Regions from separate parts of the Massilia hydrophila genome, predicted to be linked through region 3. Evidence: predicted binding sites of a transcription regulator. Region 3 holds the regulator's gene; each other region holds the start of a gene.
What was found. The regulator sigma-54, encoded in region 3, starts transcription at its own class of promoters, with help from an activator protein. The targets are predictions, from matches to a motif close to TGGCANGNAANCTGCTTT.

Region 1: glnA (type I glutamate--ammonia ligase) is a predicted target of sigma-54. The motif match lies at 2,245-2,262, and genes of this name have one in related genera.
Region 2: LE190_RS20535 (TorF family putative porin) is a predicted target of sigma-54. The motif match lies at 2,221-2,238, and genes of this name have one in related genera.
Region 4: LE190_RS05865 (PEP-CTERM sorting domain-containing protein) is a predicted target of sigma-54. The motif match lies at 2,617-2,634, and genes of this name have one in related genera.

Annotation. Positions count from the first base shown of each region.
Region 1 is NZ_JAHYBX010000007.1:154,579-159,143, forward strand. Features, by position in the region: gene glnL (nitrogen regulation protein NR(II)) at 1-45, opposite strand, end outside; gene LE190_RS16510 (DUF4124 domain-containing protein) at 70-600, opposite strand; gene glnA (type I glutamate--ammonia ligase) at 764-2,179, opposite strand; gene LE190_RS16520 (rhodanese-like domain-containing protein) at 2,471-2,929, shown strand; gene LE190_RS16525 (hypothetical protein) at 2,933-3,721, shown strand; gene LE190_RS16530 (CocE/NonD family hydrolase) at 3,705-4,565, opposite strand, start outside.
Region 2 is NZ_JAHYBX010000013.1:12,812-17,376, forward strand. Features, by position in the region: gene LE190_RS20525 (adenosylcobalamin-dependent ribonucleoside-diphosphate reductase) at 1-1,704, opposite strand, end outside; partial or broken gene LE190_RS20530 (accessory factor UbiK family protein) at 1,828-2,061, opposite strand; gene LE190_RS20535 (TorF family putative porin) at 2,323-3,063, shown strand; gene glnK (P-II family nitrogen regulator) at 3,085-3,423, shown strand; gene amt (ammonium transporter) at 3,434-4,565, shown strand, end outside.
Region 3 is NZ_JAHYBX010000002.1:502,147-506,711, reverse strand. Features, by position in the region: gene rapZ (RNase adapter RapZ) at 1-112, shown strand, start outside; gene LE190_RS09440 (enoyl-CoA hydratase/isomerase family protein) at 256-1,341, opposite strand; gene hpf (ribosome hibernation-promoting factor, HPF/YfiA family) at 1,486-1,839, opposite strand; gene LE190_RS09430 (RNA polymerase factor sigma-54) at 1,898-3,382, opposite strand; gene lptB (LPS export ABC transporter ATP-binding protein) at 3,400-4,161, opposite strand; gene lptA (lipopolysaccharide transport periplasmic protein LptA) at 4,158-4,565, opposite strand, start outside.
Region 4 is NZ_JAHYBX010000001.1:1,277,984-1,282,548, forward strand. Features, by position in the region: gene LE190_RS05860 (S8 family serine peptidase) at 1-1,748, shown strand, start outside; gene LE190_RS05865 (PEP-CTERM sorting domain-containing protein) at 1,810-2,556, opposite strand; gene LE190_RS05870 (pseudouridine synthase) at 2,824-3,570, opposite strand; gene LE190_RS05875 ([protein-PII] uridylyltransferase) at 3,578-4,565, opposite strand, start outside.

The DNA of each region.
Region 1 (4,565 bases), on a different contig from region 3:
CAGGTCGAGGCCGGCGAAACGCAGGGTTGGTTCCTGGGCGCTCATCCCTTGTGATTCATCCGCGGCCACTCATCGAATGTTGCCGATCTCGCGCTGCAGCGCTTCGATATTGCGCTCGGTGCGGCCGATCTCGTCGCGCATCGAGGCCACGCGCTCCTGGTACTTGGCGTAGTTGCGCTCGTTGCCCTGGCGCTCGGGTTCGCCGCCGTTGAAGTCGCGGCGCAGGTCCGCCAGTTTCTTTTGCTCGATGCGCAGCTCGTCGTTGAGGATGGCGCGGCGGTCGTCGTCGCGCGCACGCTGCTGGGCGCTGTCGACGCGCGGGAAGCTGGCCGGGGTGACGGTGGGCGCCGGGCCGTTGCCCGGCGGGCGCACCGCCGGGATCGGGGCGGAGGCGCGCGGCGCCGGCGGCGGCGCATAGCCGGGCAGGTCGAGCGCCTTGCAGCCGCGCCGTGCCGTGTCGGTGAACTCGACGCGGCCCTGCTCGTCCACGCACTTGTAGACGGCTGCCTGGGCCTGGGCGCTGCCGCAGATGGCCACGCTGGCGAAACCGGCCAGCAACAGGAAGCCGGGATGGCGGAAGGGGCTAATTGTCTTTCCCATCAGAAATCACTCTGCACAATAAACGTGCACCCATTGTAGTGGGGCCCGACTATACAGCAAGCATGAAAAAACGCGGGGAAAGCCCTCGCTTTCCCCGCGTTTGATCAGCGTGCGGCGCCCATTGACGCGTCGTTGCAACGCCGGGCTTGCCGCTATGGCCAGATTACGACGAGTAGTACATGTCGAATTCGGCCGGGTGCGGGGTCATGCGCAGACGCTGCACTTCCTGCATCTTGAGGTCGATGTAGGCATCGATCATGGCGTCGCTGAACACGCCGCCGCGGGTCAGGAACTCGCGGTCCTTGTTCAGGGCTTCCAGCGCTTCTTCCAGCGAGGCGCACACGGTCGGAATCAGCTTGTCTTCTTCCGGCGGCAGGTGGTACAGGTCCTTGGTCGCGGCTTCGCCCGGGTGGATCTTGTTCTGGATGCCGTCCAGGCCCGCCATCATCAGCGCGGCGAAGCACAGGTAGACGTTGGCCAGCGGGTCCGGGAAGCGCACCTCGATGCGGCGGCCCTTCGGGTTCGCCACATGCGGAATGCGGATCGAGGCCGAACGGTTCTTGGCCGAGTAGGCCAGCTTGACCGGGGCTTCGTAGCCCGGCACCAGGCGTTTGTACGAGTTGGTGCCCGGGTTGGTGATCGCGTTGAGCGCCTTGGCGTGCTTGATGATGCCGCCGATGTAGTACAGCGCGGTTTCCGACAGGCCCGCATAGCCGTCGCCGGCGAACAGGTTCTTGCCGTCCTTCCAGATCGACTGGTGCACGTGCATGCCCGAGCCGTTGTCGCCGTTCATGGGCTTGGGCATGAAGGTCGCGGTCTTGCCGTAGCTGTGGGCGACGTTCCAGATCACGTACTTCATGTTCTGGGTCCAGTCGGCACGCTCGACCAGGGTCGAGAAACGGGTGCCGATCTCGTTCTGGCCGGCGCCGGCCACTTCATGGTGGTGCACTTCGACCGGGATGCCCATCGATTCGAGGATCAGGCACATCTCCGAGCGCATGTCCTGGAAGCTGTCGACCGGCGGGACCGGGAAGTAGCCGCCCTTGACGGTCGGACGGTGGCCGCTGTTGCCGCCTTCGATTTTCTTGTCGGTCGACCAGGACGCTTCATCCGAGTCGATCTTGACGAAGCAGCCCGACATGTCGATCTTCCAGCGGATCGAATCGAAGATGAAGAATTCCGGTTCCGGGCCGAAGAAGGCGGTGTCGCCGATGCCGGTCGACTTCAGGTAGGCTTCGGCGCGCTTGGCGATCGAGCGCGGGTCGCGGTCATAGCCCTTGCCGTCCGACGGCTCGATCACGTCGCACTGCATGAACAGCGTCGTCTCTTCCATGAACGGGTCGAGGTTGGCGGTGTTCGGATCCGGCAGCAGCAGCATGTCGGAGGCTTCGATGCCTTTCCAGCCGGCGATCGAGGAACCGTCGAAGGCATGGCCCGATTCGAACTTGTCTTCGTCAAAGTGCGAGACGGGAACGGTCACGTGCTGCTCTTTGCCGCGGGTGTCCGCGAAGCGTAAATCAACGAATTTGACTTCGTTGTCTTTGATCAATTGCATTACGTCTGCAGCCGTCTTTGCCATTCGTATCTCTCCTGATGTAAAGGGTGCCGTGCTGGCGAAGCCGCTGCACGACAATTACCTTAGTCTAAGCATGAACTGTGCCAGCCCGCTGTCATGAGCACATGCCGATTGCGTCGTTGGACAACGCCGGGTTTGGTCCTACAATCCGTTTCACCATGCTTGTGCGCCTGGCCAGTGGCGCACCAGTTTGGTGCGCAGCAGCCTATTATGCACCATCGCAGCGCAGCATACGCCGAACCAGCCTGGTGCAAGAGCACCCGTTGGCTGTCACCGCTTACCGGACGAGAGAACATGAGTACGAGCGAATCCATCCTTGCCGCCGCCCGCCGGCGCGCCGCCGATCAGCCCTATGCAGGCGCTGTCACCCCCGAGGAAGCCTACGCGCTGCTGTGCGACGATCCGCGCGTCAAGCTGGTGGACGTGCGTACCAATGCCGAGCGCGATTGGGTAGGACGGGTTGCCGTGCCCGAGTCCCGGCAGGTGGCGGTGCAATGGGTTACCTATCCTGGCGGCGCGCCGAATCCCGATTTCGGCGCCCAGCTGGAACAGGTGGCGGGCAAGGACGAAGTCCTGCTGTTCCTGTGCCGCTCGGGCGTGCGCTCGCGCCACGGCGCGCGCGCGGCCACCGAGCTCGGGTTTGCCGAGTGCTACGACATCCTGGAAGGTTTCGAGGGCGACCGCGACGCCGAGGGACACCGCAAGACCGTCGGCGGCTGGTGCAAGGCCGGCCTGCCCTGGATCGGGGCCTGAGGCATGCGCCCGCCCCGGATTGTCCCGACCCATGCCGAGGGGCGCCTGAGCGACGCGCGGCGCCTTGCGCACGAAGGCCGCCACGCCGAGGCGCTGGCCGAATACCAATGGTTCCATGCGCACGCGCTGGAAGAGTCGCCGGCACTCCATGGCGTGCGCCTGTCGTACGCGCTCGGCGGCTGGGCCGACCTGGCCGCGGTCTACCCGCCGGCCCGCGCGGCGCTGGACGCGCAGCGCGAACGCGACACGGCGCGCCTGCTGGCCTGCAAGAGCGAGCGCGGCCTGTTCCATGACGTGGTTGCCATCCATCGCGTGCTGGGCGAACAGTGGCGCACCCACGCGCTGTTCGCCGACCTGGCGCGCAGCGACCCTGAACTGGCGATGGCGCTGGCTCCCATCGGGCTGCCCGCGATCGTCGCGGCCGGCGACCATGCGCTGGCGCACAGCCTGGTCCCGGACGCCGAAGGCTTCATCCGCCGCAGCAGCCGCTCCTTGATCACGGGCTTTGCCGGACGCCGCCGGCGCTTCACGCGCGCCCCGCGCATTGCGGCCTATATCCACAACTACGCCGCCGACGTGCGCCACATGCTGGCCGTGCTGGAAGGCGTCGGCCAGCACCTGGAGGCGGCGCGCCTGCGCCGCCTTGCCGCCGACCTGGTCCACGCGACGACGATCCGGCGCGCGGTGCGCGCCGCCCTGCAACCGGGCGCGCGGCCCTGGTACGAGCGTGGCCGCTACTACAGCGGACCGCAGGCGCGCCGCCGCAAGGCTCCCGTCAGTTGGCGGGCATGACCATCAGCTGCAGGCCGGATGCCGCGCCCGGCGCGCGATAGACGCGCTGGGTGGCCTTCCTGAAGTCTTCCGGTTTCGCGCTCGGGATATGGGTGAAGGTCTGCGGGTTCAGGTCGACCAGCGGGAACCAGGAACTCTGCACCTGCACCATGATGCGGTGGCCGCGGCGGAAGGTGTGATTCACCTCGCCGATGTCGAAGGACAGCGCTTCCTGCCTGCCCGGCACGAAGGCTTCCGGCTTCTCGAAACTGTGCCTGAACTTGCCGCGCAGCGGATTGCCGCGCACCAGCTGCTGGTAGCCGCCCAGGTTCAGCGCGGGCGGGGCCACGTCGTTGCCCTTGCGCTCGGCCGCCGGCGTCGGGTAGGCGTTCGGATACACGTCGATCAGTTTCACGACCCAGTCGGCATCGGTGCCGGTGGTCGAGACGAACAGCCTGGGCAGCACCGGACCCACCACCGTCACGTCTTCTTCCAGTACCTCGCTCTGGTACACGAGCACGTCGGGACGGGTGGCGGCGAAGCGCTGGTCCGACACCATGTACTCGCGCGGCACGCCCAGCGAGGGATAGCCGATGTAGGGCACGGGCTTGCGCGGATCGGCCACGTACTCGTCGAAGCCCGCGCCGCCGGCGGCCGGCTGCTGCCAGCCCAGCGTGCCGTTCGGCCCGAAGTACAGGGTGCGCGCACGGGCCGGCGCCGGCGGCCAGGCCGCATAGCTGCGCCACACGTTGGTGCCGGTCTCGAAGACACTCACCGCGGGCACCGGGCGCGCCGGTTTCACTCCCTTCAGGTGCTGCTCGAAGAAGGGGAACTGGATCTCGCGCCGGAAGTATTCGCTCGTCTT
Region 2 (4,565 bases), on a different contig from region 3:
GCGGAAGTCCTCGTAGGGATAGTCCTCGGGCACGTTGACGGTCTTCGAGATCGCCGTGTCGATATAGGGCTGCACCGCCTGCACCATGCGCAGGTGGTCGAGCGCGCGCATCTCGAGCGCGGTGACGAAAGCGGGTGGCAGCACGGCGCTGTCGTGTCCGAGCTGGCGGTACAGGCGCCAGGCGTGGTCCTCGACGGCGTAGCTGCGCCAGCCGCCGTCGGCCGTGCGCTTGCGGCGCTGGTAGCTCCAGGCATAGGGCGGCTCGATGCCGTTGGAGGCATTGTCGGCGAAGGCCAGCGAGATGGTGCCGGTGGGCGCGATCGACAGCAGGTGCGAGTTGCGGATGCCGTAGCGGCGGATCGCCTCGCGCAGCCAGTCCGGCAGGCGCGCCGTGAAGCGGCCTTCCAGGTAACGCTCGGCATCGAACAGCGGGAAAGCGCCGTACTCGCGCGCCAGCGCGACCGAGGTGGCGTAGGCGGCGTCGCGCAGCGTCTCGGCGATGCGCGCCGCCATCGCGCGGCCGGCGTCGGAATCGTAGCGCAGGCCCAGCATCGCCAGGGCGCTGCCCAGGCCCAGGAAGCCAAGTCCGATACGGCGCTTGGCGCGCGCCTCGAGCGCCTGCTGCGGCAGCGGCCATTCGGTGGCGTCCAGCACCAGGTCGAGCATTTCCACCGCCACCGCCGCCACTTCGCAGAAGCGTTCGAAGTCGAACTGCGGATCGGCGCCGAACGGGTCGCGCACGAAGGCGGTGAGGTTGAGCGAACCGAGGTCGCAGCAGCCGTAGTCGGGCAGGGGCTGCTCGCCGCAGGGGTTGGTGGCGCGCAGGCGCTCGGCGTACCACAGGTTGTTCTCGGCGTTCATCCGGTCCACGAACAGCACGCCCGGTTCGGCGTGGTCGTAGGTGGAGGCGATGATGCGGTCCCAGAGTGCGCGCGCGCGCACGTCGCGGTAAACCCAGCGGCCATCGTCCAGGCGGCGCGCCGTGGCCATGTCTTCCTCGCCCGGTTCGGCACGATGCACCAGCGCGAACATCTCATCGGCTTCGACCGCGTGCATGAAGGCGTCGGTGACCCCGACCGAGATGTTGAAGTTGGTCAGGCCTCCTGCGTCCTTGGCGGCGATGAAGCGCTCGATGTCCGGGTGGTCGATGCGCAGCACGCCCATCTGGGCGCCGCGCCGGGCGCCGGCCGATTCCACCGTGCGGCACGAGGCGTCGAACACTTCCATGTACGAGACCGGGCCTGACGCGCGCGAGCGGGTGCCGTGGACCTTGCTGCCCAGCGGGCGGATGGCACTGAAGTCGTAGCCGACACCGCCGCCCCGGCGCATGGTCTCGGCCGCTTCGGCCAGGGCGGTGTAGATGCCGGGCAGGCCGTCCTCGCTGCCGGAGATGGAGTCGCCTACCGGCTGGACGAAGCAGTTGATGAGGGTAGCTTGCGAGTCCAGGCCGGCTGCCGAGTTGATGCGTCCGGCCGGAACGAAGCCTTGTTCCTGCGCCCAGAGGAAGCGTGCTTCCAGTTCCGCGCGCCGGGCGTCGGGTTCGTCCGCTTCGTCAGGATAGGCGACTGCAGCGAGGGCGCGCGCCACGCGCCGGCGCACATCGCCGATGCCGCTCTCATCGCCCCTGGCGTATTTTTCGCGCAGGACGTCGAGCGAGACTTCCTGCGGTGCGAGCAGCCCGTGGGCCAGGTCGCTTGCCTGCATGTCAGGCAGTCAAGACTTGTCGATGATGATGTGCGGCGCGGCCGGGTCGGTGGCGCCGTCCAGCGGGCCGGACGCCGCAGCCGAGGCCGCAGGAGTGGCGGTGCCCGATCCGCCAGGCTGGCCGGACAGGCGCGCTTCCAGCTCCACCACGCGCAGTTCCAGCGCTTCCAGCTTGGCGCGGGTCTTGGCCAGCACCTGGGCCTGGATGTCGAACTCTTCGCGGGTGACGAGATCGAGCTTCGAGAAGCCCTGGGTCATGATGGCCTTGACGTTGCGCTCGATGTCCTTGGCCGGCGAACTCTCCAGCGCCTGGTTGATCTTGCCCTGCAAGTCGTTGAAGAAAGTATTCATATCCATTTCCTAGTTTTGCGAAACGATGCACCGCCATGGTGCGTCGGCTTCCGCTTTGGTGCGCCGTTCGTTGCCGGATGGCCGGCGCAGGGGTTGCCCGGGTTGTTCGAATCGCAAATGGGGCGGATGGCTGAGAAAACAAGCGCCGCATTGCGGTTTTTCGGCTGGCACGCATCCTGCTAAAGAGTTGTCAGGCGTGTAGCAAACAGGATTGTAAACCGCAACGCCCCCCGTCACGGCAGGGCTGTTGAATATAAGGGGAATGTCATGAAGTGCAACACAAGTGCAGCAATCTGGGCCGTGCTGGCCCTGTCGGGAGCGCCAGCGTTCGCACAGGAGTCCGCACCGGCAGGCGCACCGGAGCACGCAGTCAGCTACAACGCCGCCATCACCAGCGACTACCGTTACCGCGGCCTGTCGCAAACCCGGTTCGACCCGGCGCTGCAGGGCGGCGCCGACTACGTGCACGGCCCGACCGGCCTGTACGTGGGCACCTGGCTGTCCACCATCAAATGGACCAAGGATCTCGGCGGCGACGGCAACATCGAATGGGACCTGTACGCAGGCAAGCGCGGCAGCCTGGGCGAGTCCGCCACCTACGACATCGGCGGCCTGTACTACTGGTATCCGTCGAACGGCCTGCAGCCGCGCGCCAACACCTTCGAGCTGTATGCGCGCCTGGGCTTCGGGCCGGCCTACGTCAAGTACTCGCATGCGACCACCAACCTGTTCGGCACCGCCGACAGCAAGGGCAGCGGCTATGTGGACGTCGGCGCCGACCTCGATGTCGGCAACGGCTTCGTGCTGAACCTGCATGCCGGGCACCAAAGGGTCGCCCACAACAGCGCCTACTCGTATGCCGATTACAAGGTCGGCCTGAGCAAGGAGATCGGCGGGGCGACCCTCTCGCTGGCCTGGGTCAAGGCGAATACCGAGGCCTACCTGAGTCCGCAGGGCAAGAACCTCGGCAAGTCGGGCGCGGTCCTGAGCCTGTCGAAGATTTTCTAGAAGCAAATAAAGAGGCAAGACATGAAAATGATTACCGCCATCATCAAACCCTTCAAGCTCGACGAGGTGCGCGAAGCGCTGTCCGAGATCAGTGTGCAGGGCATGACCGTGACCGAAGTAAAAGGCTTTGGCCGCCAGAAGGGCCACACCGAACTCTACCGAGGCGCCGAGTACGTGGTCGATTTTCTTCCGAAGATCAAGATCGAGGCCGCGGTGGACGATGCCGTGGTCGACCAGGTCATCGACGCTATCTCGGGCGCGGCCCGCACCGGCAAGATCGGCGACGGCAAGATCTTCGTGGCCGACCTCAACCAGGTCATCCGTATCCGTACCGGCGAGACCGGCAACGACGCACTGTAAGGGGAATGCGATGAAGCTCACCATTGGCAAGATCCTGGGCGGCCTGGCCGCCGCCGGCCTGGCGCTGCCGGCCCTGGCCGCGCCCACCATCAACAAGGGCGACACCGCCTGGATGTTCGTGGCCACGCTGCTGGTCATCATGATGTCGATTCCCGGCCTGGCCCTGTTCTACGGCGGCCTGGTGCGCGCCAAGAACATGCTGTCGGTGCTGATGCAGGTGTTCATGGTGTTCTGCCTGATCATCGTGCTGTGGTGCCTGTACGGCTACTCGCTGGCCTTCACCGAGAACAACGCCTTCATCGGCGGCTTCGACCGTGCCTTCCTGAGCGGCATCTTCGACGCCAGCACCGGCAGCTTCAGCCAGGCCGCCACCTTCAGCAAGGAGACCATGATCCCCGAGTTCATCTTTGTTGCCTTCCAGGGGACTTTCGCCGCCATCACCTGCGGCCTGATCGTGGGTGCTTTCGCCGAGCGCGTGCGCTTCGGCGCGGTACTGCTGTTCATGGTGCTGTGGTTCACCTTCGGTTACCTGCCGGTGGCCCACATGGTCTGGTTCTGGGCCGGTCCGGATGCCATTTCGGACGCCGCCACGCTGGCCACCGTCACCGGGAACGCGGGCTTCCTGTGGCAGCACGGCGCCCTCGACTTCGCGGGCGGCACCGTGGTCCACATCAACGCGGCGGTGGCCGGCCTGGTCGGCGCCTATGTGATCGGCAAGCGCATCGGCCTGGGCCGCGAGGCGATGGCCCCGCACTCGCTGACCATGACCATGATCGGCGCCTCGCTGCTGTGGGTGGGCTGGTTCGGCTTTAATGCCGGCTCGGCGCTGGAAGCGGGCGACGTGGCCGCGCTGGCCTTCATCAACACCCTGCTGGCCACCGCGGCCGCGGCCGTGGCCTGGATGTTCGGCGAGTGGGCTTTCAAGCGCCAGCCCTCGCTGCTGGGCGCGGTGTCGGGCGCGGTCTCGGGCCTGGTGGCGATCACCCCGGGCGCAGGCTTTGTCGGCCCGATGGGTGCGCTGGTGATGGGGCTGCTGGCGGGCGTAGTGTGCCTGTGGGGCGTGACCGGCCTGAAGCGCCTGCTGGGCGCCGACGACTCGCTCGACGTGTTCGGCGTGCACGGCGTGGGCGGCATCCTGGGCG
Region 3 (4,565 bases):
CGGCGGGCAGCACCGCTCGGTGTACATGGCGGAGCGGCTGGGGGCGTATTTCGGGCAGAGCGAGCGGGTGATCATCCGGCATCGGGAGCAGCCGAAGCACGCCGCGGGGTAATACGGGCTGCGGCCCTTGATTGGTCGCGACCGTAGGGTGGGCGGCTGTGCCGCCCACGCGGCGATCTGTCAATCAGCCGGGCCGGCAGATCTTGCTGCTTGACCGCGTGGGCAGGAATCTGCCCACCCTACGAAGAACAGCGGTCAGGCCAGGTGCCGCAGCGGATGCGCATGGTCCGGCCACACCGGCTCGAAGAACCGGTCCACCATCTCCTGCGTCACGCCTTCAAGCGTCGGCGGATTCCACCGGGGCTGGTTGTCCTTGTCGATCACCAGCGCGCGCACGCCTTCCAGCACTTCGCCATGCTCGAAATTGCGGCGCACCAGGTTGCGTTCCATGCGCAGGCAGTCCGCCACGCCGAGCGCGGCGCCGCGCTGCAGCAGTTCGTGGGTCACGCACATCATCAGGGGCGAGCGCTGGCGCATGGCCTTGAGCGCCTTCTGCGCGAACGGGTTCTCGTCGCGCGCCAGCGAGGCCATGATCGCGCCCACCGAGGCCGCGCCGAAGTGCGCGTCGACCACGCCGCGCTGGGCCTGCAGCTCGCTCGTACCCGCCTGGGCGGCGAACGGCGCCGCGAAGTCGCGGATCGCCTGCGGCAGCTGCGCGCCCGGTGTCACTTCCACCAGCGCCATCAGCGCGCCCAGCTCGGCGCCCGGCACGAACACGTCCGCCAGGCCCACGTAGAGCGCATCGGCGGCGCCGATGGTCAGCCCGCTCAAGCCCAGGTACTGGCCGAGCTGGCCCGGCGCATGCGACAGGAAGTGGCTCCCGCCCACGTCCGGGAACAGGCCGATGTTCACCTCGGGCATGGCCATTTTCGTGCGTTCGGTAACGATGCGCAGCCCGCAATCCGGGCCGCCCTGGGCGATGCCCATGCCGCCGCCCATCACCACGCCATCCATCACCGCGATGTACGGCTTCGGATAGAAGTGGATCAGGTGGTTCAGCGCGTATTCCTCGGTGAAGAAATCTTCCAGCAGCGCGCTGCCGCCCATCGGCGTGACGCGCCCCATTTCGTGGAAGAAGCGGATGTCGCCGCCAGCGCACAAGGCCTTCTCGCTGCTGCTGGTGATCACGACCGCCTCGACGCCGGCATCTTCCTTCCATTGCAGCAGGATGGCGCTCAGGGCGCGCACCATGTCGAGCGAGAGCGAGTTCAGGGCTTTCGGGCGGTCCAGCGTAATGACGCCGGTGCGGTTGGCGACGCGGGTCAGGACGGTGTCGGTCATGATGGGCTTCTGTGGTCGAAAAGACATGTATTCTACAGAAGTACAGCGCCAAACCGAAGCACTGAAAAGTAACAACTGATGATTTGCGGAAAGCAAAAAGGGCGTCCCTCCGACGCCCTTGCGATTGGTGGCTACGGCCCGTCTTTACGCGGCGGCAGCTTCTCCGTTGTCCGGAAGGCGCTTGTGCGCCACGTGGCTATGGTCTTGCAACATGGATTTGTGTTTCAGAACCTGTCGGTCCAGCCTGTCCATCAGCGTATCGATCGCCGCATACAGGTCTTGCGCGGCGCTGGCCACATGCAAAATCTTGCCCGACACCTGGAGGTTGATCTCGGCTTTCTGCCTTTTTTCTTTTTCAGTGAGATTATCGATGGCGAGGAACACGTGGGTGTCGATCACGTGATCGAAATGGCGGGTGATGCGCTCGAGCTTATTCTGAACGTATTCACGGATGGCGGGGGTGACTTCGAGATGGTGGCCGCTGATTGTGAGGTTCATACACACTCCTTTGGAAAGGTGCCCCGCCCGCGCCACAAGGTGGGAGTGGGCAGGTGCTTTACAGGGATTTGCGGAGGCTGACGGGCGGAATCTTGAGCGCTTCACGGTATTTGGCGACCGTCCTGCGCGCAATGACCATACCTTGTTCCCCGAGCATCTCCGCGATCTTGCTGTCGGAAAGAGGATTCCTAGGGTCTTCTGCTCCTGTCAATTGCGCAATGAGTGCGCGGATCGCCGTCGAGGAGGCTTCTCCCCCCGCTTCGGTGGCGACGTGGCTTCCGAAGAAGTACTTCAGCTCGAACATGCCGTGCGGGGTCAGCATGTATTTCTGCGTGGTTACACGCGAGATCGTGCTCTCGTGTAGGCCTAGTGTATCAGCTATCTCACGCAAAACAAGAGGGCGCATGGCAACCGCGCCGTGGCTGAAAAAGTTGCGCTGGCGCTCGACGATCGCCTCGGCAACCCGCAGGATCGTGTCGAAGCGCTGGCGCATGTTCTTGATCAGCCACTTCGCTTCCTGCAGCTGCGCGCCCATCTGGCTTTCGCTCTTGCCCTGCTTGAGCAGGCTGGCGTACAGGTTGTTCACGCGCAGCTTGGGCATCACGTCCGGGTTGAGCGACACCGCCCAGCCGCTCTTGGCGCGGCGCACGATCACGTCAGGCACCACGAAGTCCGACACGCTCGAGGCGAAGGCCGCGCCCGGGTGCGGGTTGCACTGGCGGACCACGGCCTGCACTTCGCGCAGGTCTTCGTCGTCGCAGTCGAGCGCCTTTTTCAGCTTGGTGTATTCGCGCTGGGCGAACCAGCTCAGGTAGCCTTCGACGATGGTCAGCGCCAGGCGCCGCGTCACCAGCGGCACGCCCGGCATGCGGCGCAGCTGCAGCGCCAGGCATTCGGCCGCGCTGCGCGCGCCCACGCCCACCGGGTCCAGGCTCTGCACCAGCGCCAGCGCGCAGCGCAGCTCGTCCATCTCGATCTCGAGCTCGGCCGGCAGGCGCGCATGGATCTCGTCGAGCGGCTCTTCCAGGTAGCCGTTGTCGTCGAGCGCGTCGATCACCAGCTCGGCCAGCGCGCGGTCGCGCAGGCTGCAGCCGGTCAGGCGGATCTGCTCGGCCAGGTGCTGGCGCAGCGAAATGCCCTCGGCTTCCAGCTGCGGGCGGCCGTCCTCGTCGTCGCCGCTGCGTGCGCCGCCGCCTTCGCCGCCCCAGTCGCTCTCGCCCTCCCTGCCGTCGTCGCGCTCGCCATCGGCGGCGCCGTCCTCGAACCCCTCGCCTTCCTTCGGCGCGCCGGCATCAAGCGCTTCCTGGCCCGGCTGCGGCGCCTCGCCGCTGGCCGGCGCGCTGTTGATGGCGCCGTCGGCCAGCAGCCGCACCGAGCGGTCGAGCGGATCGTCGAGCCGCTCCAGCAAGGGATTGTCATGCAGGATCTGCTCGATCTCCTGGTGCAGTTCGAGCGTGGACAGTTGCAGCAGCCGGATCGACTGCTGCAGTTGCGGCGTGAGCGCCAGGTGCTGCGAGGTGCGAAGCTGGAGGGACTGTTTCATGCAGGAGGCGTTCGTGGCTACATGCGGAAGTGCTCGCCCAGGTAGACGCGGCGCACCGATTCGTCGGCGATGATGTCGTCAGGGCGGCCCGAGGCCAGCACCGCGCCCTGGTTGATGATGTAGGCGCGGTCGCAGATGCCGAGCGTCTCGCGCACGTTGTGGTCGGTGATCAGGACCCCGATGTTGCGCTCCTTCAGGAAGCGCACGATGCGCTGGATCTCGATCACGGCGATCGGGTCGACCCCGGCGAAGGGTTCGTCCAGCAGCACGAAGCGCGGGTTGGTGGCCAGGGCGCGCGCGATCTCCACGCGGCGCCGCTCGCCACCGGACAGCGACAGCGCCGGGTTCTCGCGCAGCTTCTCGATCTGCAGTTCGGCCAGCAGGGTGTCGAGCCGTTCGTTGATCTCGTTCTTCGACAGCGCCTTGCCGTTGGCGTCGTGCTGCAGCTCGAGCACGGCGCGGATGTTGTCCTCGACCGTGAGCTTGCGGAACACCGAGGCTTCCTGCGGCAGGTAGGACAGGCCCAGCACCGCGCGCCGGTGGATCGGCAGGCTGGAAATGTCGGTACCGTTGATGTCGATGGTGCCGGCATCCGACGGCACCAGGCCGACGATCATGTAGAAGGACGTGGTCTTGCCGGCGCCGTTCGGACCGAGCAGGCCGACCACCTCGCCGCAGTCGACCTGCAGCGAGACGTCGCGCACCACCAGGCGCTTGCCATAACTCTTCTGCAGGCCCTTGACGATCAGCGTGCTGCAAGCCGCGGATGCTGCCGTCATTGCTTGGCACCCTCGGCAGGTGCCGCGGCCGGGTTGCGGCGCGGCGCGATGATCAGGGTGCCGCGTCCGCCGCCGACCTTGCTGGCGCCGCTGACGTCGTTGCGCACCTGCGCCACCTGCTTGCGGTTGTCGTAGGAAATGAAGGGGCCGCGGATCTCGTTGCTCATGCGGCCGTTCTCCAGTTCGCGCACTTCGGCATTCGCGAACAGCTTCACCAGTTCGGCGCGGTCATCGTATTCGATGCGCTGGGCCTGGCCTTCGACCCACAGGTCGGGACCGCCGTCGCGCTTCTGGCGGAAGGTGGCGGTCTTGCCGTTGTTGGCGGTGAGGGTCACGCTCATGTAGCCTTCCGGCGTTTCCTTCATCAATGCGCGGTCCGACTTGAGCACCAGGGTGCCGCGCGT
Region 4 (4,565 bases), on a different contig from region 3:
CCATCGCTCTCGCAGCAGCCACCCTTTCCTTCGCCAGTGCCGCAGCCCACGCCGCGCCTCCGGGTGACTTCGTGCGCGGCCGCGTCATCGTCGAAGCCCGCGCCGGCCTGTCCGATGCCGACCTCGACAAGGTCGTCAAGGAACATGGCGCCAAGGGCAAGCGCATTGGCCAGAGCCGCCTGCACGTGGTGCAGCTGCCGCCGGGCCTGTCGGAAGAAGCGGCGGTCGCCAAGCTGTCGCGCCGCCCGGAATTCAAGTTCGCGGAACTCGACCGCGAGGTGACGGTGGCGCTCGCGGTCAATGACCCCTATATCGGCAGCGCCTGGCACCTGAACAAGATCGGCGCCCCGGCCGCCTGGGACAGCGGCCAGGGCGCGGGCGTGACCATCGCCGTGCTCGACACCGGCGTGAACGTGGCCCACCCCGACCTGAAGGACCGCATGGTCCCCGGCTACAACGCCTATAACAACAACACCGACGTCAGCGACCTGTGCGGCCATGGCACGGCAGTGGCGGGCGCTGCTGCCGCCAGCACGAATAACGCCCTGGGCGTGGCCGGCGTGGCCGGCGCGGCCAAGATCATGCCGATTCGCATCGCCTACAAGGACTCGACCGGCAGCTGCAGGGCCTCGTTCAGCACCATCGCCACCGGCATCACCTACGCGGCCGACCATGGCGCCCGCATCGCCAACGTCAGCTTCGTCGGCATCGCCGGCAGCTCGGCAGTGAAGAGCGCGTCGCGCTACATGAAGAGCAAGGGCGGCCTGGTGTTCATCTCGGCCGGCAACAACAACATCGACGAGAACGTGACGCCGGATGACGCCTTCATCATCGTGTCGTCCACCGACAGCTACGACAAGAAGTCCAGCTTCTCGAGCTGGGGCAGCTTCGTGTCGCTGGCGGCGCCGGGTTCGGGCATCTGGAGCACCACCAGTTCGCTCGGCTACTCGGCCTGGAACGGCACGTCCTTCGCCAGCCCGGTCGGCGCCGGCGTCGCTGCCCTGATGATGGCCGCCCGTCCGGACCTGGATTCGACGCGCATCGAATCGCTGCTGTTCTCGACCTCGGTCGACCTTGGTACCGCGGGCCGCGACAAGGTGTTCGGCTACGGCCGCGTGAATGCTTCCGCTGCCGTGAGCGCGGCGCGCGCCTATGCGGCCGTGGCCGATACCACGGTGCCGAGCGTGTCGATTGCCGCGCCGCTGGCAAGCAGTTCGGTATCGGGCCTGGTGCCGGTCAACGTCAACGCCAGCGACAACGTGGGCGTGGCGCGCGTCGACCTCAAGGTCAACGGCACCGTGGTCAGCACCGACAACGTCGCGCCGTACAGCTTCAGCTGGAATTCGGCCGGGGTGGCGAATGGCATGAACAGCCTGGTGGCGGTGGCCTATGACGCTGCCGGCAATAGCCGCAGCTCCACGGCGGTCTCGGTGAACGTGGCCAACAGCACGGTTTCGGTGGCCAGCGATACGACCGCCCCGGCTGTCAAGATCAGCAATCCGGTCGGCGGCGGCAGCGTCAGCGGCACCGTGTCGGTGAGCGCGAGCGCGTCGGACAACGCGGGCGCGGCAGGCATCAGCACCAGCCTGGCGATCGATGGCGTGACCAAGGCCAGCGGCAAGGGCGGTTCGCTTGCCTATAGCTGGAACACCAGGAAGATCAGCAAGGGCACGCACAGCATCCGCTTCAGCGCGCGCGATGCAGCCGGCAACACGGCGACCCAGACCATCAGTGTGACCGTGCGCTAATGGTAAAAGGGCAGGATCCCGTGTGAGCGGGATGCCTGCCCCTGTTGTCGCAGCGCCGGGTTTATGCGCGACGGCGGCGGCGTGCCAGCATGCCGGCCAGGCCCGCGCCCATCAGGGCCAGGATGCCAGGTTCCGGTACCGGATTGCCGCCAGGACCACCATCGCCATCGCGGTCGAAGGCGCCCACGTACATGGTTTCCCCGCCAGCCTCGGTGCTGCCGGCAGCAAATTGCATGCCGCCATCCAACACGCAGTCAGCCAGGGTGGTGCAATGCGCTGCCGCGATGGCAGCCTGAGCATCATCGAGGATGAAGCGGTGGATTCCCGAGTTGCCCACGCCGTTGTCGTTGGTGAGAAGGACAGGGTCGCCTTCATAGAAGAAGTACAGCCGCTCGTTGGTGCCCGTGTTTAGCAGGCTGAAGTAGATGTCGGTCAAGGTGGCGTCGCCGCTCGGACCTTCGTTGAGGTTGACGACCAGGCCAAGTTCCCCGGCGCTGGTCAGCCCTTCGATGTCGCTCAGGCGCCAAGCATTGTTGCCCGCGTTGCCGGCGGTGTTGTCGCCGCCCGCAAGGCCGGACTCGGCTGGGCAGGTTTCTGCGGGGGTGCCAGGAGCGCCGGCAGTGTAATACACGCAGCCCGACTGGGGGTTGTTGGCGCGGTTATCTTGGATGGTGACCACGGTGCTCACGTTGCCAAGGCCGGTGCCGGTCTGGTTGGTTCCCGTCACACGGATGAGTTCCGCCGACGCAGGCAGGGCCGCTCCCAACAAGGCTGCAGTTGCAGCCACTTTCAGGATAGTTGCTTTCATATTTCTCTCCGAACAGTCACTTCGATATGGATGGCACGTATGCGTAGTGCATCAGGAGAGTGAGCAAGTTCCGGGCCAGCGTAAATACTTTGAGCGAAATCAAAGGTCTGTAGGAATCAACGCTGGCGCGACCGAGAATGTGTAAAGAAAACTGACAAGCTATCTCGCTGTATTATTGTTGGTTTCAGGATTGCAATCATGCGCGACGGCGCTGCAATTACCGTATCCGGCCTTCTGTTCCGAGCAACAGGCGCGCAAGAGCGGGCCTTAAAACTGCTCGTCGGGAAGCAAGTAGCGCCACTGCCCCGGCGGAAGGTCACCCAGCTTGACGCGCCCGATCCGTACCCGTTTCAGGCCGATGACTTTCAGTCCCACCATTTCGCACATCCGGCGGATCTGGCGCTTGCGGCCTTCGCGCAGCGTAAAGCTGAGCTGGTCGTCATTCTGCCAGCGCACCTTGGCCGGCAACAGGGGCTTGCCATCCATCCACAAGCCGTGGTTGAGCTTTCTCAGGTCGGCCTCGGGCAGGCTGCCCGGCCTGGTGTACTGCACCCGCACCAGGTATTCCTTGTCGATCGACGAGTTCTCGCCGATCAGCTGCTTGGCGATGCGTCCGTCCTGGGTCAGTACCAGCAGGCCCACCGAGTCGATGTCGAGGCGGCCGGCCGGCACCAGGCTGCGCAGCTGGGTCGGGTGGAACTGTTCGGGAGACGGGTCGTCCGCCCAGCGGTTTTCCGGCTTGACCAGGGTCACGGCCGGCTTGTAGCCATCCTCGGCCTGGCCGCTGACGTAGCCGACCGGCTTGTTGACCAGCACCGTGACGCGCTTGGACTGCTCGGCAGCCGCCTGGCGCTCGACCGTGATCTTCTGGTGCGGCAGCACCTTGCTGCCGAGTTCGGAGACCACCTTGCCATCTACCCGGACCCAGCCTTTGGCGATCCAGTCATCGGCTTCGCGGCGCGAGGACAGCCCGAGTTCGGACATGCGTTTGGAGAGGCGGACAGGTTCGGTCATCGGCAATTCAGAAAGTAGGTGAGATCTTGAGCGCATCCAGCAGCTCGGTCTCGAGCTGGACCTGGGTGCGCGGGTTGTTCAGGGTGGCGCCGTCGACCAGGAACACGTCCTCGACGCGCTCGCCCAGCGTCATGATCTTGGCGGTGTGCACGTTCACCCGGTAGCGCGCCAGAACGCTGGCGATCGCGTACAGCAGGCCGGGACGGTCGTTGGCCGCCACCGACAGCACGTGGAACTGGCCGCGCTCGTCCGGGCGCAGGTCCACCGTGGGCGTGACCGGGAAGGTGCGCGACAGGCGCGACAGGCGGGCCCGGGTGGGTGGCGGCAGCGTCTCGCTGGATTCCAGCAGCGCGCACAGTTCGTGTTCGATCAGGCTGATGATGTCGCGGTAGCTGCCGGCGAAACTGGCCTCGGTGACGAGGAAGGAGTCGAGTGCGTAGCCGTGGCGCGTGGTATGGATCTTGGCATCCAGGATGCTGAAATTCTTGCGCTCGAAGTAGCTGCAGATGCGCGCGAACAGGTCGGGCTGGTCGCGCACGTACACCGCCACCTGCAGGCCTTCGCCGATCGGTGCCAGGCGCGCCTTGACCACCGGGCGCGGGCTGTCGGCCTTGCCGTGCAGGGCGCGCGTCTGCCAGGCGATGTCGGAGGCGTCGTGGCGCAGGAAGTAGGCGACGTCGAGCTGCTGCCACAGGGCTTCGTGGGCGTCGGCCGGCAGGCCGTACAGGCGCAGGGTGGCCAGCGCCTCGCGCTGGCGCGCGCGCAGTTCGCGGTCGGCGCTGTGCGGTTCGCCGCCCAGCACGCGCAGCGTGATCCGGTACAGGTCTTCCAGCAGCTTGGCCTTCCAGGCGTTCCACACCTTGGGGCTGGTGCCGCGGATGTCGGCCACGGTGAGCAGGTAGAGGGCGCTCAGGTGGCGCTCGTCCTTGACCAGGCTGGCGAAGGCCTGGATCACGTCCGGGTCGGACAGGTCCTGCTTCTGCGCCACCGTCGAC